Linked DNA regions of Chlorogloeopsis sp. ULAP01. The protein of the gene in region 1 interacts with the protein of each later gene in a pairwise test. Links are inferred from orthologs where the notes say so. Each region holds a gene or a part of one and is shown in the gene's direction. Other genes may lie near its edges.

Region 1 (8,316 bases):
CCTCATTATGTGATTTATTACATGACTGTCTGACTTGTTCCTACAGTTGATTCTGATTCTATCTTCTCCACTTTCTCAAATTTTCCTTCACGCCAAGTATCTGCAACACTTTTAATAAAACTAGCCAAAGGAATGGCAACTAATAGCCCCAATAACCCTCCCAATTTCGCCCCTAAAAGTAAGGAAATAACTACCCAAACTGGATTTAAACCAGTTAAATTGCCGAGAATGCGAGGAGCAACAAAATTAGAATTAAATTGGTCAATTGCTACTGCGACAATTAAAACTTCTACTCCTAACCAAAAGTTATTTAATGCCACTAAAGAGCTAACTATACCAATTCCTATTCCTGTACCAAAAGGAAATAAGGCAAAAAAACCAATAACTAATCCGAATAATAAACCTAATGGAACTTGCAGCGCTAAAAATGCAAGTGTAATTCCTGTTGCCAATATAGTAGCTAAAGTTAATTGACCAAGAAAGTAATTTTGAAAGTCCTCGCGTAGTGATTGACGAATGTATGTTCCGATGTGCGCTGGAAACCACAAAAATATTCCGTCCCAGATACTTTCTCCGTTCAAAACAAGGTAGAAAGTCAAGACTACTGTCAGCAAGGTGTTGACGAGACTGCCGATAGTATCTAAAGCAAGACTTAATATTCTACCAGTAAAATTTTGAATTTGAGTTGAGACTCGATCAAGAAGCTGGGGTAATAAGCCACTTAAGTTTATTGGTAATTGTTCTGTTGTTGCCCAGTTTTGAAAAGCTTGTAGCTGTTGAGTACCAGAATCAATCCAAGCGGGCAAAATGTTAGCCAATTCGTTGAGCTGTTGTATTATTAGCGGCACTAAGGTGATGCCTAAACCTACTAATATCACCACAGTTATCAACAAAGCGACTGTAACAGCTATGTTGCGTTTTACTCCTTGTTTTTGAAACAACCGGATGGGATAATCTAAAAGAAAAGCCAGCAATAAGGCAGCAACTAAAATGCTAACTAATGGCTGAAAATACTTGATTACCTGAAGCAATACCCAGCCATTGAGGATGACAAGGGGAAATGCCAAGCCAAAGGTTAACCATCGCGGTAGTTTGTTTACTGATTGCATGGCACTGATTCTATTTATTCATTTTCTGCATAAAATCTAATAATATGCGCTGATGTACGGTTCCTACAGGTCGGATTTCCCCTGCTACTGTTGAATAACAGCTACCTTGGCAGATGTCTTCCGGTGTAAGTAAGCCCATATCCCAACCTTCGCTAAGAACTAGCTGATCTAATTCCACCAAAAGCGGCGCATGAAAAACGTGACGAATCACCCTATCATCACCATAACAGCCAAACTCATCAAATTTTTGTGGTAGCTCGTAATTAATTTCTTCTAAAATTTCTCGCTTTACTGCTATCTCTGGAGTTTCACCGGATTCGATATGTCCGCCAAATAGCGCCCAGTATCCAGGATAAAGAATATTGGGATTATTATCCCGCAGTTGCATGAGAAACTTGTTTTTTTGATAGAGAATTGCGATCGCTACATGAGCAGCCATATTTACTACTGTATAAGTACCAACATTCTTTATTGTCCATATCTTGTTGGTTTTTCCCATATTTTCCAAAACTGGCAACCAAAATGTGTAAACACAGGGCGACTTGATGTTAGGTACAGTGCTACAGCATCTAGCTAAGATCCATCCATAAAGCTATATTTTGATGTTCAGAATTTTACTTTTCTTCTAGAAATACTTCTCCAAAGTCTTTGCCAGCTATAGGTATAGGCTGATATTTAATTTTGCCTTTGATGACTGCGTATTCTCCCTCTCGCAAAGCTGTTTGATTGGTAATAGCCCAAATTTTTCCTGTGGAGTCGTTAATTAGATACGCCTGCCGCTTCAGTAAAGGCACTCGCCTTTCGACTTTGCCTTGAATGTATGCCGTTGTACCGATGCTTGGTTGTGATTGTAGTTCCCGAATCGGAGTTACATTTGCTCCTAGTGCATTTACCTTGGAAAAACTAAACTGACTACAACCCACTAATCCTGTAAAAAAGAGACACGTCAAACTCAAACGAGATACCGTAATAATGAGGAATTTTTCTTTTGCTTGTAGCATAAAAGATACCTTTTCCGGAAATTGTGGCATCAGTAGTTGGTGAGCCGCAACTTTAAATGAGTAAATTCCTATCAATAGGATGCTGCGGTATGAGAAAAACACTCCCACCTGAAGCAACCAATCTGAGAAGATAAAGATATAGATTCTGATCTGATTTGTGAGAAATTGTGTTTTGGTCGTTGATTGTTGGTAGTTGGTTAATGTTTCCTACAGCAAATAAACATCAACCAAAAGCTATCAATGAAGCCCTCACTAAAAGTCTCACAGTTCTTTGAGGAGTCTATGTTTGGTGAGTGCTGCTACGGTATCGGACAGCAATGCCAAAGTAAGAGCGTACTTCTAATAATAGAATGGAAACAAAAACTGCCAAGTTACTCGATGGTAAAGCTTTAGCTGCAAAAATTCAGCAAGAACTTGCTGCTGAGATTACCCAACTACAACCTCAAATAGGACGCCCACCAGGTTTAGCAGTACTAATGGTTGGCGACAACCCCGCTTCAGCTGCATATGTAAGCGGCAAAGAACGAGCTTGCGCAAAAGTTGGTATTGCCTCCTTTGGTAAGCATTTCCCTACAGAAACTACTCAAGCCGAACTTGAGGAAGCTATTCATACTCTAAACCAGGATGAGCGGGTAGATGGTATTCTAGTGCAGTTACCCCTACCAAACCACTTGGATGCTGTTTCTCTATTACATCAAATTCACCCCGACAAAGATGCTGACGGACTGCACCCAGTAAATATGGGAAAATTAATGCGGGGAGAACGTGGTTTACGCAGTTGTACTCCAGCAGGAGTAATGCGCTTGTTGCAAGAGTATGAAATTCCTTTGCGAGGGAAACAAGCAACAGTGTTAGGACGCAGTATTTTGGTAGGCAAGCCACTGGCGTTAATGCTATTGGAAGCTGATGCCACGGTGACAGTTGCCCATTCGCGATCGCAAGATCTAGCTGCCATTACCAAAAATGCTGATATTCTAATTGCAGCAGTAGGTCGTCCAGAAATGATTTCAGCACAAATGGTGAAACCGGGTGCTGTTGTGGTAGATGTGGGGATAAATCGCATTACTGATGTCGGTGGCAACAGTCGCCTAGTCGGAGATGTCAATTTTGACTCAGTTGCTGGTGTGGCAGAATTTCTCACCCCAGTTCCTGGTGGTGTTGGTCCTATGACCGTTGCCATGTTACTGCAAAATACCTTTTCTACTTATTTAAGGGTGACAAAATAAAGTTTAGATTAGAGATTTTAAGTTGCCAGTTGCACTCATCAAACCAAAAACTATGGTTAGTTAAGAGTAGAGCCAAATTCTAAATCTCAAATTACCACATACCCTTAAAATTGTTACATAAATAACATAAAACATAAGGAAATATAGGAATGGTAGCAGCGGATAACTTGAAACCGACTCCAAAACAAGCAAATTTTGACCTCATTACCTATTTGAAAGAACGACAACAGCTTTGTGAAGCAGCCCTGGAGCAGACGATTTCCGTGCGTTATCCAGAAAAAATTTACGAAGCTATGCGTTACTCTCTCTTAGCTGGAGGTAAGCGTCTGCGCCCCATTCTTTGCCTGGCAACTTGTGAGATGACAGGCGGTACGATCGAAATGGCAATGCCAACAGCATGCGCCTTGGAGATGATCCACACGATGTCGTTAATTCACGACGATCTGCCAGCTATGGATAATGATGATTACCGTCGTGGAAAGCTGACGAATCACAAGGTTTATGGAGAAGATGTTGCCATTTTAGCTGGAGATGGCTTGTTGGCTTACGCTTTTGAGTATATTGCCGCTAATACCAAAAATGTGCCTCCTGAACGAGTGTTGCAGGTAGTTGCTCATTTGGGACGTGCTGTAGGGGCTGCTGGATTAGTCGGTGGTCAAGTAGTAGATTTAGAATCGGAAGGCAAGTCAGATATTTCTTTAGAAACACTAAATTTTATTCACAATCACAAAACAGGAGCGCTCCTAAAAGCTTGTATTGTTTGTGGTGGTGTGCTATCAGGAGCATCTGAGCAAGATTTACAAAGATTATCTAGTTATGCTCGAAATATTGGTTTAGCATTTCAGATTATTGATGATGTTTTGGATATCACTGCTACCCAAGAACAATTAGGTAAAACCGCAGGCAAAGACCAACAAGCCAAAAAAGTGACTTATCCTAGTCTTTGGGGAATCGAAGAATCTCGAAAACAAGCCCAAAAACTAATTGAGGCAGCTTGTGCGGAATTAGAACCTTTTGGAAAGGCGGCAGAACCTTTAGTGGCACTGGCTCACTTTATTACCAGTCGCAATCATTAGGTTAATTTTTGACTTTCTGGGTATTCGCGTGCCAAAAGAAGTCATTAAGACATAAAATCTCAAAACTTGGGATGTTTCCCCATGCGAAGTAGCGCGATTTTCCTCACATATCAAACCGCTGCTCATAATTTTGTTAACCTGACTAAAATACCATGCAGGACATAGGCGACATTTTAGATAACCAGGTGCTGGTAGTTGCTCTAGTAGCTTGTTTAATTGCTCAAACTTTAAAGCTCGTAATCGAGTTAATTAAGAATCGGAAGCTGAACGTACGTGCATTAGTGACGACAGGAGGTATGCCTAGCGCTCACTCAGCTCTAGTAACATCACTGGCAGCAGGTGTAGGGCAGACTCGTGGTTGGGCATCCGCAGAATTTGCGGTTGCTACAGTTTTTGCCATTATAGTTATGTACGATGCGGCTGGAGTTCGCCAAGCTGCTGGTAAACAAGCTCGCATTCTCAATCAAATGATTGATGAACTATTTGATGAACACCCGGAGTTTACGGGCGATCGCCTCAAGGAATTACTAGGACATACTCCTTTTCAAGTAATTGCTGGCTCGGCATTGGGTATTACCATTTCTTGGCTTGCTCGCTATGCTTATAATTAAATTTCAGTGTAATATCATGACTTAGATTTTGAATTGCGAATTCAATCAATTTGAAATACTACTAAGCTATTACGTATGTATAGTAATAGCCAAAATACTTAGGATATTAACAGATGATAAAGCTTAGGCAAGCAAAGACTTTATAATTCAATCGCAAGGATTGTCCTAATTCATTTTTAACATATGGATATAGGAATAAGTATTAATGGCGGTCATTAAGTAATGATATATAAAACTGGACAATGGTTAGTTTACTTACCCCAATTTCTTATTGGTATTAAGATTAGTATTTATAACCGTCACGGAGATTTTGTTAGTTGATTGTTTTTACTGAAAATGAACTTTGAAGTTACGAGTTAATCTTAAATTCATAAGTTAATCTAAAAAATATAGAAGTTTTTGTAATTAATTTGCTTTAAATAAGCAACTACCAAAAGCTAGCTAATAATTAATCACCCAATTGACATCAAGCTTTATAAATTACATTTGATTTTACTAATTAGCAATTGAATATAGTAAAGTGCAAGTTTTAATTTTTTGTTGAGATGATAACTTTAGAAATGGGAATTTGGTAAATTTACTATCGGCCGTAATAGCATTACTTTGCTGCTATCAACAATGACAGCAAAAAAACCACGCTCTGATAGCTTTTGCAATGTACTGTAAGCATCTTGTTGATTAGTTGTGTAAGTTGCTAACAAATAAGGGCGTTGTCCGTAGGAAACAAAACCAACGTCACCTCTGACAATTTCTTTGATTTGATTCGCTACCTCCGGACGATTGAAATAATCCACTAAGACTGCGAAACCACGCTTTAGACGTTGGGGTTGATAAGTTGCTGTCTGATTTAATTGATTTAGCTGAGTTGTTGGAATTGTTGGAGTTGTTGGAATTGTTGGAATTGTTGGAGTTGTTGGAGTTGTTGGAATTGTTGGAATTGTTGGAATTGTCTGGTTTGCTAAATGCTCCCCCGGTCGAGTAGTGATAATGGCAGTTAATCCGACAATACTGTTAATATATCTTGCCCAACGATTAGCATCATCTACTTTACTAAAACCGCCGATTCGCGTGACTGTATCGGTAAGATATCTACAGGTTGTAGTTTTGATTTCCTTTGGTAAAGCACGGCGCAATTGATTTTGATTATCTGTTGTGGGGCTGATTACTAGTAACAGGTACTCACCAGAATTTGGAGGTTGACAAACAGGAAGGTTTTGTTGCTGGGCAAAGGTAGTATTTATACCTGCCAATAACCAAGCGATCGCCAACAATAAACTACTTCCAACGGTTTTTGACAAATGTTGAGATTTCCCTAACACAGTTTTATACATATACCACCGTATTATCTTCAGGATCTGACTATAAATATATATAATTTATTTCCTAGATTTCTAGGTGGGTGAGAAAATATTCTATTCTCCACATCCCCGCGTCAAAGGACATTAGAAATAGGGAGGTGGAGTAGCGGAAAATTGTATAAAAATTTTTCTCGCTTCCCCGACTCTCCTTACTCTTGATTAGGATACAGTAGCTAAGGATGCCAAAGCGTCGGAAATAGTTTCAGAAGGAGCCTGAAACTCTCCTGTTAAAACGTACTCCAAGCGGAGTTTTAACCAAGTAATAAATTGGGAATTAGTAGAAATAATTGCTACTGCTGGCTGGGGACACTTCGCTTTCACTGCTGCCATTTCAGGCGCTTCTAGGAAAGCGGGTTGCTTGACTACCCAAAAATCTATTTCTTTTTCTTGTTCGTGGTAGTGACGGGTGCGTTCCCGCAGTACTTCCTCCATCGGTTCTTCTTCGAGTAAAAAGCGTTGAGAAGCCAAAACGTAATAGTATGTTTGCATTTTCGTTCGTTGCTAAATGATGAAAACTGGCACACAGTAAAATTTACTGTGTCCTTGTTGAATTATCTCAGCTTCAATCCCTTGAACCACGAGCCAAAAGGACAACCAGTTGCTTGCTGTTCGTTGGTAGTTTGTTTTCCGCCACTTGTCAGCTTTGCCAAGAACAAGCTGTTGTCGAAGTAGTGTTCGACAGAAAGAATTTTTAAATCCTCGGTGAGGTGGGCAACACTCATGCCGACTATCTCTACTGTTTCTCCTGTAGGTGCATAGTCTTTGTAGTATCCACTAAAAGTTCCCCAATGTCGCCACTTAAATGTAACTTTTGGTGGCGCAGAGTAAACTTCTAGCACTTCCCACAAAAATCCTTTGGGAAATGCTGTGCGGAATAGTTTACCCGAAGATTCAAAGGTTTCCTGGGAAGCCTGATAATCTTGTGTATCGCCGATAAATAAATTGTAAGTCCCAGAGGCGGACACTTCTTCGGCTGTATAGGCTTGCCCGCCGTTACTACTCATGCGAAACTTGTCATTAACAACCGATAACCATTGATCTGGGTTGGTTTTAAAAGAAGCCTCCATCTCAAAAGTTCTGACTAAGTTTTGCGCGATCGCTTCTAGAGAACCTTCAACATGATTGCATTTACTTTCTTGTGCCAAACCCACTTTTGATTCTGTGTAATCTGGGGGAGTATCGTGACGCCAAGTAGCATTAGTACTGTGTGCAATGACTGTATCTCTATCCTGTACCCAAAGTGGAAGGTTTTTAGATGGTGTTGCGTTCATAGAATTATTGGCTAAAAATTTCATTTGCTGTATAAGCAAATACCAACATATTTCTAGATTTCGCAGAGAATTTCCCCTCTAGGTTTGGAATAAGGCAGAGGGCAGGGGGCAGAGGGCAGAAGGAGAAATATGAATTGATCGCTTAAACTTTAGAACTGCCCGTGCATGGCAAGTTTCATCTCTCGAACAGCTCTTTCCATGCCGACAAGTGCTGCCCGACTGATGATAGTATGACCGATATTAAGTTCTTCCATGCCAGGAAGACAAGCCACAGGATAGACGTTCCAGTAGGTGAGTCCGTGTCCAGCGTTAACTCTTAATCCGGCTTTAATCGCTTGCTCGCACCCGGTTGCCAACAAGTCTAATTCCTGGTTGCGACTTGTTTCGTCTTTAGCCTCAGCATATCGTCCGGTGTGCAGTTCAATAAATTTTGCTTTTACCGTTCGAGATGCTTCAATTTGTGCTGGTTCTGCATCGATAAACAAACTCACTGGAATGCCAGCGCTTTGTAATTTATCAACAACCTCTCCGATTCTAGCAATTTGACCGACGATATCCAGTCCGCCTTCTGTGGTTACTTCTTCCCGCCGTTCGGGAACTAAAGTTACGTAGTCTGGTTTGAGATCGAGGGCGATCGCTACCATTTCATCTGTGGCAGCCATTT
Region 2 (5,847 bases), on another replicon or contig:
TAACTTGGATTCGAGATTATGCTACCGAACTAGACCCCGATAATAATACTGTACTTAGCCGTTGTGGTAAACAAATTCACTACGATTACTTAGTGCTATGCCCTGGTATTCAAATTGATTGGCATTTGATAGAAGGCTTGCAAGATGCATTAGGTAAGGGAGGAGTATGCAGTAATTACGCGTTTGAATATGCTCCCCATACTTGGGAAGTAATTCGGAATTTTCAAGGAGGGAATGCTTTATTTACCTTCCCAGCAACTCCGATTAAATGCGGTGGCGCTCCCCAAAAAATTATGTATATGGCTGATGATGCCTTTCGCAAGCAGGGTGTTTGCAACAAAACTAACATGATGTTTTGCTCTGCTGTAGGTGCGATTTTTCCTGTTCCTGCTTATGCAGAAAGATTGCTCAAAGTAGTTGATCGCCGAAATATTCAATTAAAATTCAAACACAATCTCAAAGCAATCCGGGCGGAAGCTAAAGAAGCAGTTTTCGATGTCACCACAGACGAAGGTGTACAGCAGGTAGTTATCCCCTATGACATAATTCACGTAACCCCACCAATGAGCGCTCCTGATTTCATTAAGACTAGCAAGCTGGCTGTTGCTGAGGGGGCTGGAAAAGGTTGGGTAGATGTCAATAAAGAGACATTGCAGCACAATATTTATCCTAATGTCTTTAGTTTGGGAGATGCTTCTTCTTTGCCAACTTCCAAAACGGCAGCTGCCATTCGCCGACAAGCTCCTGTGCTGGTAGAGAATTTACTGGCTCTCATCGACTCTAGCTCTTTGACAGGAAGCTATAACGGCTATACTTGCTGTCCGCTAATTACGGGATACGGCAAAGTTATCATGGCAGAGTTTGATTACACTAACCAACCCATGTCTACTTTTCCAGTTGATCCCAGGGAGGAACGTTACAGTATGTGGTTGGTGAAGCGCCATGTTTTACCTTGGGTTTACTGGAATCGGATGTTAAAAGGGAAACGGTTTGAGGGTGATGCTTTGAAGTTAAAGGGTTGGAAGCAAGGGCAGAGTTGATACTGAAAGTGTTCATATCCCCGACTTCTGTAAAAAAGTCGGGGATCTATAGTGGCGAACTACTAGTGTCTATTGATGTATCTTAATTTTGCGATCTATTTCGGAGATGAATCTCTTGATTAGGTTCGTTATAGCATTTAGCTAGGAGTTCTTGACATAGGAGAATTACTATGTTCTTGATGCACAAGCCTACAGGAGATTTAATCGAAATTTTAACCTTAGATCAACTCTTCAACCCCTGTGCTAAAGAAGTAACAGGAGTCGATCACTTTGGTGAAGAGATGCAAGATCCAGCTTGCTATCAAAAAATAGAATTGGCGTTTCCTTCTGGTGAACGTTTGCCGCGTTGTTGGCTGGATGCCCATTATCGCGATACAGAACGTTCTACTAATCAAAAGGAGCTAAGTCTTAAGAACGGCTAATTATTTGTAAGAGAGCAACTAGTAATTTCGCTGCTGATCTAGTGTGAAAACACTCAAGGCAACGATACTTTCTGGAGTAGCAATAAAAATTTGAGATTGTTCGGTATCCAAAGGGCGATCGCTACTAATCAATTTCACTGATTTATCCCAGGCGATCGCCCTTTGCTATTGCCTATAAAAATGATTATGTAGTGATTTAACTAAGTTTTTAATTATGTCTTTTACCTGCGCTCACATTCTCCAAAAATACACAGAAATTTGGCATGAAGCTACTGTGCATCCTTTTTTAGAAAATTGTAAATCAGGTACAATTCAACCTCATCAATTTAATACATGGTTAGTACAAGATTACTTATTTGTTATCGATTTTACGCGGATGCTGGCAAGAGTATTAGCTAGTGCGCCTCCACAACATTTTGATGTGATACTTGTAGGATTAGCAGCACTTAAAGATGAGCTTAATTGGTTTAAAGAAAAAGCGGCTGAACGACAACTTAATCTTGATACAAAAAAACAGCCAACTTGTGAGCAATACTGTAAATATATGCATAGCCTAGCCGATATGCCTTATCCAGTACAAGCAACTGCATTGTGGGCTATTGAATGTGCCTATAATCAAGGTTGGCAATTACCTGGTGCTATGCCCGCACCCTACAACGAATTTGCACATAGATGGGGTAATTCTGACTTTACAGCATATGTAAAACTCTTAGAACAGCAAGCTGATCAAGTATTACAAACAGCTTCCACTTCTATTCAAAACCAAGCTGAAGAAGCTTTCATAAAAGTGGCGAAATTTGAAAAAGATTTTTGGCAGATGGCTTTTAATGCGGTACAGTAACAATATAAACAATCAGTTTCAAGGCTCATATTTCACTATTGCTTGTCGCATCAATATTGAGTTCAAACAATCAACACTACCTGTAATTAATTTACAAGTTTCCCTAACTTCTGAAAGTCCAACAACAATCCGAACATATAAACCATCATCTAACTCAGTCGTGGACACTTCATATAAAAATCTTGTTTTAGAGTTTGCAGCTAGTGCAGTAGCTAATGCAGGTGTTGTACAAATAATAGCTTTTTTGCCAGAGGGTAGATAATAATCAATAAAAAAGTCATGGTCTTTGCCAATATTGCTCCAACCATTGTACAACTGTTTTGAAGACCAATTTAAACACCTCAAATCAAGTCCTTTATTATTTGAACCCTGTTGAAAGGCAATTTTAGATATACCAAAATTATTATTCTCTTTTCGCTTTTGCTCGGCTAATATTCTCCTAGCATTATCAACATTTATAACTCTGATTTTGAGAATATCAAATAGAAAAAAAGTAAATGAAGCTAGTAGAAGCACTCCTAAACCTATTGTTGTCACCAATACACGAGGTTGGATTTGATGTAGTCTTGCAATTTTTTTCATTTTCATAGGTGCTTATATAATGGAGATAGTCACTTTGCTTAGTTTTGACAATGGTGTGATTAAAATTGTATGATGTCAATTCGATAATTGAATTATATTAACAAAAATATCTCTTAACTATGTAAGCAAACAATATAAAAAAATTAAGCACAAAAAGAATTATTATACAGTATTTAGGATGTTAGATAATATATTTCATAATTCCTACTACAGTGCTGTCTATTTTCTAAAACAAACTCCTGAAAAACGTTTGCAAATTCTCAAGCAACTCGGTATTGCTCGTTATGATTTTTTAATCAAAATTTCCTTGAATGAGGCAAATATAACTTGTGTAAATAGATTTTTGCAAAACCCTAATCAACTAAAATTTCCTAATTTAACAGGCTCAGATTTATCAGGCTTAGATTTGAATAATTCTAACTTTATTCGTGGTAATTTTACAGATGCAAATTTAAGCGGAAGTAGTTTAGTAAATTCAGATTTAATCTTTGCCAATTTTACAAGAGCAGATTTGAGAAGTGCAAATTTAAGTGATGCAACTTTGAATGAAACTATTTGGCTTGATACTCTAGTAGATGGATGTAAACTTGGTGAAGGAATTGGGTTGCCTAAAGAGCAATGCCAAAATTTAAAATCTCGCGGTGCTCAGTTCAATTTTATATAAAATAGTTAAGTGAAATAATAAAACACATGGACGTCCGGGAGACAGGCATAGGAATAAAAGTGTCTTTTCACAAGAGCAGCTTAACTTATGAAAAGCTAGCACAAAAAGTACACTAAAAGATAAAAAATTTTGAGTTAGGAAGAAGAAGATTAATGAATAATTCGATTCAGCTACCAAAAAAATTAATGTTACTAGGTTCGGGAGAACTTGGTAAAGAATTTGTAATTGCTGCTCAACGTCTTGGTAATTATATAATTGCCGTTGACCGTTACCCTCATGCTCCGGCAATGCAAGTTGCAGACTGCTCAGAAGTTATTTCCATGTTAAATGCAGAAGACTTGGAAAGAATTGTGAGCAAGTATCAGCCAGATTTTATCATTCCAGAAATTGAAGCAATTAGAACAGAAAAATTGTTGGAATTTGAACAACGAGGGATTACAGTTATCCCGACGGCAGCCGCAACCAACTATACGATGAATCGGGATAGAATTAGAGAATTAGCACATCAACAATTAGGCATTAGGACTGCTAAATATGGTTACGCCTCTACCCTAGAAGAATTAATCGCTATTTCCAAAGAAATTGGATTTCCTAATGTTGTCAAACCTGTGATGTCCTCTTCTGGAAAAGGTCAATCTGTAGTTAAAGATAGCATGGAAGTTGAGAAAGCTTGGAACTATGCGATCGCAGGTTCGCGAGGTGACAGTCAAAAAGTAATTGTTGAAGAATTTATAGATTTTGAAATTGAGATTACTTTGCTAACTATTAAACAGTGGAATGCCCCGACTATTTTTTGTCCTCCGATTGGGCATCGTCAAGAAAGAGGAGATTATCAAGAATCTTGGCAACCAGCCGAGATTTCGACAGAAATGATTTCACAAGCGCAATCAATAGCGAAAAAAGTTACTGATGCTTTGGGAGGTGCTGGAATTTTTGGAGTTGAGTTTTTTATCACTAAAGATGAAGTTATTTTTTCTGAACTTTCACCTCGCCCCCATGATACAGGAATGGTAACTTTAATTTCGCAAAATTTGAATGAATTTGAATTGCATTTAAGAGCTATTTTAGGTTTGCCTATTCCCCATATAGAACAATTAGGATTTTCGGCTAGTGCTGTAATCTTAGCCTCGGCAAAATCAGATTCAATAGTGTATACAGGTGTGGCTGAGGCTTTATCAGAACAAGATGTAGATATCAAGCTATTTGGTAAACCTAATGCTCACCCTTACCGAAGGATGGGAGTAGCTTTGGCTAAGGGCAGCAACATAAAAGAAGCAACAGAAAAAGCGATAAGAGCCGCCAAGAAAATCAAATTACTATAAAATGTCTATTTGGCTATTGTTTGTGCGATCGCAAAGTTGATATTAATACAGTGGGTGCCATAGAGAATTTTTAGCCACTTTCTAGCTCAGTCATGCTACAGCCACAATATTTAGGTTGCAAATGGTAGATGGCTTGCTTCCCTCACTTTCAGGAGGAAACTTTACATTGTTGAACCACTCATTTTGGTTCTATTTGTTTGTCTTCTTCGGGTTGATTATCGCCCGATACTTTCTCTTCGCTGGGGGAGCCTATTTGCTCTTCTATTCACTTCTAGGGAAGTCACTTGCCAAACGGAGTTTGCGGCGAAAACCTCCGATGGTTCAGTCAATTTTAAAAGATATCGAATTATCTGTACTGTCAGCTGTAGTTTTTGCTGTTTGTGCGGCGCTCATTATGTCAGAGTACGATTTGGGAGTAACACTCTTGTACACTGACTTGCGTGAGTACGGGCTGTGGTATTTAGGAGTTAGTTTTGTTTTGGTGCTCATCCTTCAGGATACCTACTTTTACTTTATCCATCGGATATTCCACCACCCGTCACTTTTTAGGTTGATGCATTATGGGCATCATCGTTCAGGAGATTCAACACCGTGGACATCTTTTGCATTCGACTTGCCAGAAGCGATTATACAGGCGCTCTTCTTTATTGTTATAGTCTTCATAGTCCCACTTCATTTCATCACCTTAATTGCTGTGCTGATGACGATGACTGTGTGGGCTGTGTTGAATCATCTTGGATTTGAAGTATTTTCTTCGTCATTTAAAAGCCACTGGTTTGGCAAGTGGTTGATTGGGCCGATGCATCACTCAATACATCATCGTAAGTATACCGTGCATTATGGATTGTACTTCACTTTTTGGGACAAGTTATTCGGTACGCAGATCCCTGGCTATGAGGACATTGCTGAAAGTGTAATTACAAATACTACGGGGATTGAGAATGAAATTTTTTAACAATGGTTGTTGTAGCAGACA

Evidence for each region. The genes of interacting proteins can lie anywhere in the genome.
Region 2: the proteins of crtE (region 1) and purT interact in binary tests that used the Escherichia coli proteins (3 or more experiments, as listed by UniProt). The link is inferred for Chlorogloeopsis sp. ULAP01 from one-to-one orthologs.

What each region holds. Positions count from the first base shown.
Region 1 is NZ_JAUDRH010000006.1:339,820-348,135, forward strand. What follows is about bases 2,704-5,448. They hold crtE (geranylgeranyl diphosphate synthase CrtE), read left to right. Parts: upstream 2,704-3,485; coding sequence 3,486-4,412; downstream 4,413-5,448. Other genes in these bases: folD (bifunctional methylenetetrahydrofolate dehydrogenase/methenyltetrahydrofolate cyclohydrolase FolD), read left to right, coding at 2,704-3,336; QUB80_RS14310 (divergent PAP2 family protein), read left to right, coding at 4,565-5,023. Outside these bases: QUB80_RS14285 (AI-2E family transporter), read right to left, coding at 18-1,109; QUB80_RS14290 (NUDIX hydrolase), read right to left, coding at 1,120-1,548; QUB80_RS14295 (hypothetical protein), read right to left, coding at 1,724-2,110; more of folD, read left to right, coding at 2,461-2,703; QUB80_RS14315 (hypothetical protein), read right to left, coding at 5,578-6,354; QUB80_RS14320 (MgPME-cyclase complex family protein), read right to left, coding at 6,541-6,870; QUB80_RS14325 (nuclear transport factor 2 family protein), read right to left, coding at 6,933-7,652; QUB80_RS14330 (pyridoxine 5'-phosphate synthase), read right to left, coding at 7,802-8,316.
Region 2 is NZ_JAUDRH010000023.1:38,804-44,650, forward strand. What follows is about bases 2,928-5,786. They hold purT (formate-dependent phosphoribosylglycinamide formyltransferase), read left to right. Parts: upstream 2,928-3,701; coding sequence 3,702-4,871; downstream 4,872-5,786. Other genes in these bases: QUB80_RS33140 (pentapeptide repeat-containing protein), read left to right, coding at 3,064-3,549; QUB80_RS33150 (sterol desaturase family protein), read left to right, coding at 5,005-5,786. In the rest of the region: QUB80_RS33120 (NAD(P)/FAD-dependent oxidoreductase), read left to right, coding at 1-1,040; QUB80_RS33125 (acetyltransferase), read left to right, coding at 1,211-1,462; QUB80_RS33130 (TenA family protein), read left to right, coding at 1,677-2,303; QUB80_RS33135 (hypothetical protein), read right to left, coding at 2,322-2,885; more of QUB80_RS33150, read left to right, coding at 5,787-5,826. UniProt on the Escherichia coli protein: Involved in the de novo purine biosynthesis. Catalyzes the transfer of formate to 5-phospho-ribosyl-glycinamide (GAR), producing 5-phospho-ribosyl-N-formylglycinamide (FGAR). Formate is provided by PurU via hydrolysis of 10-formyl-tetrahydrofolate.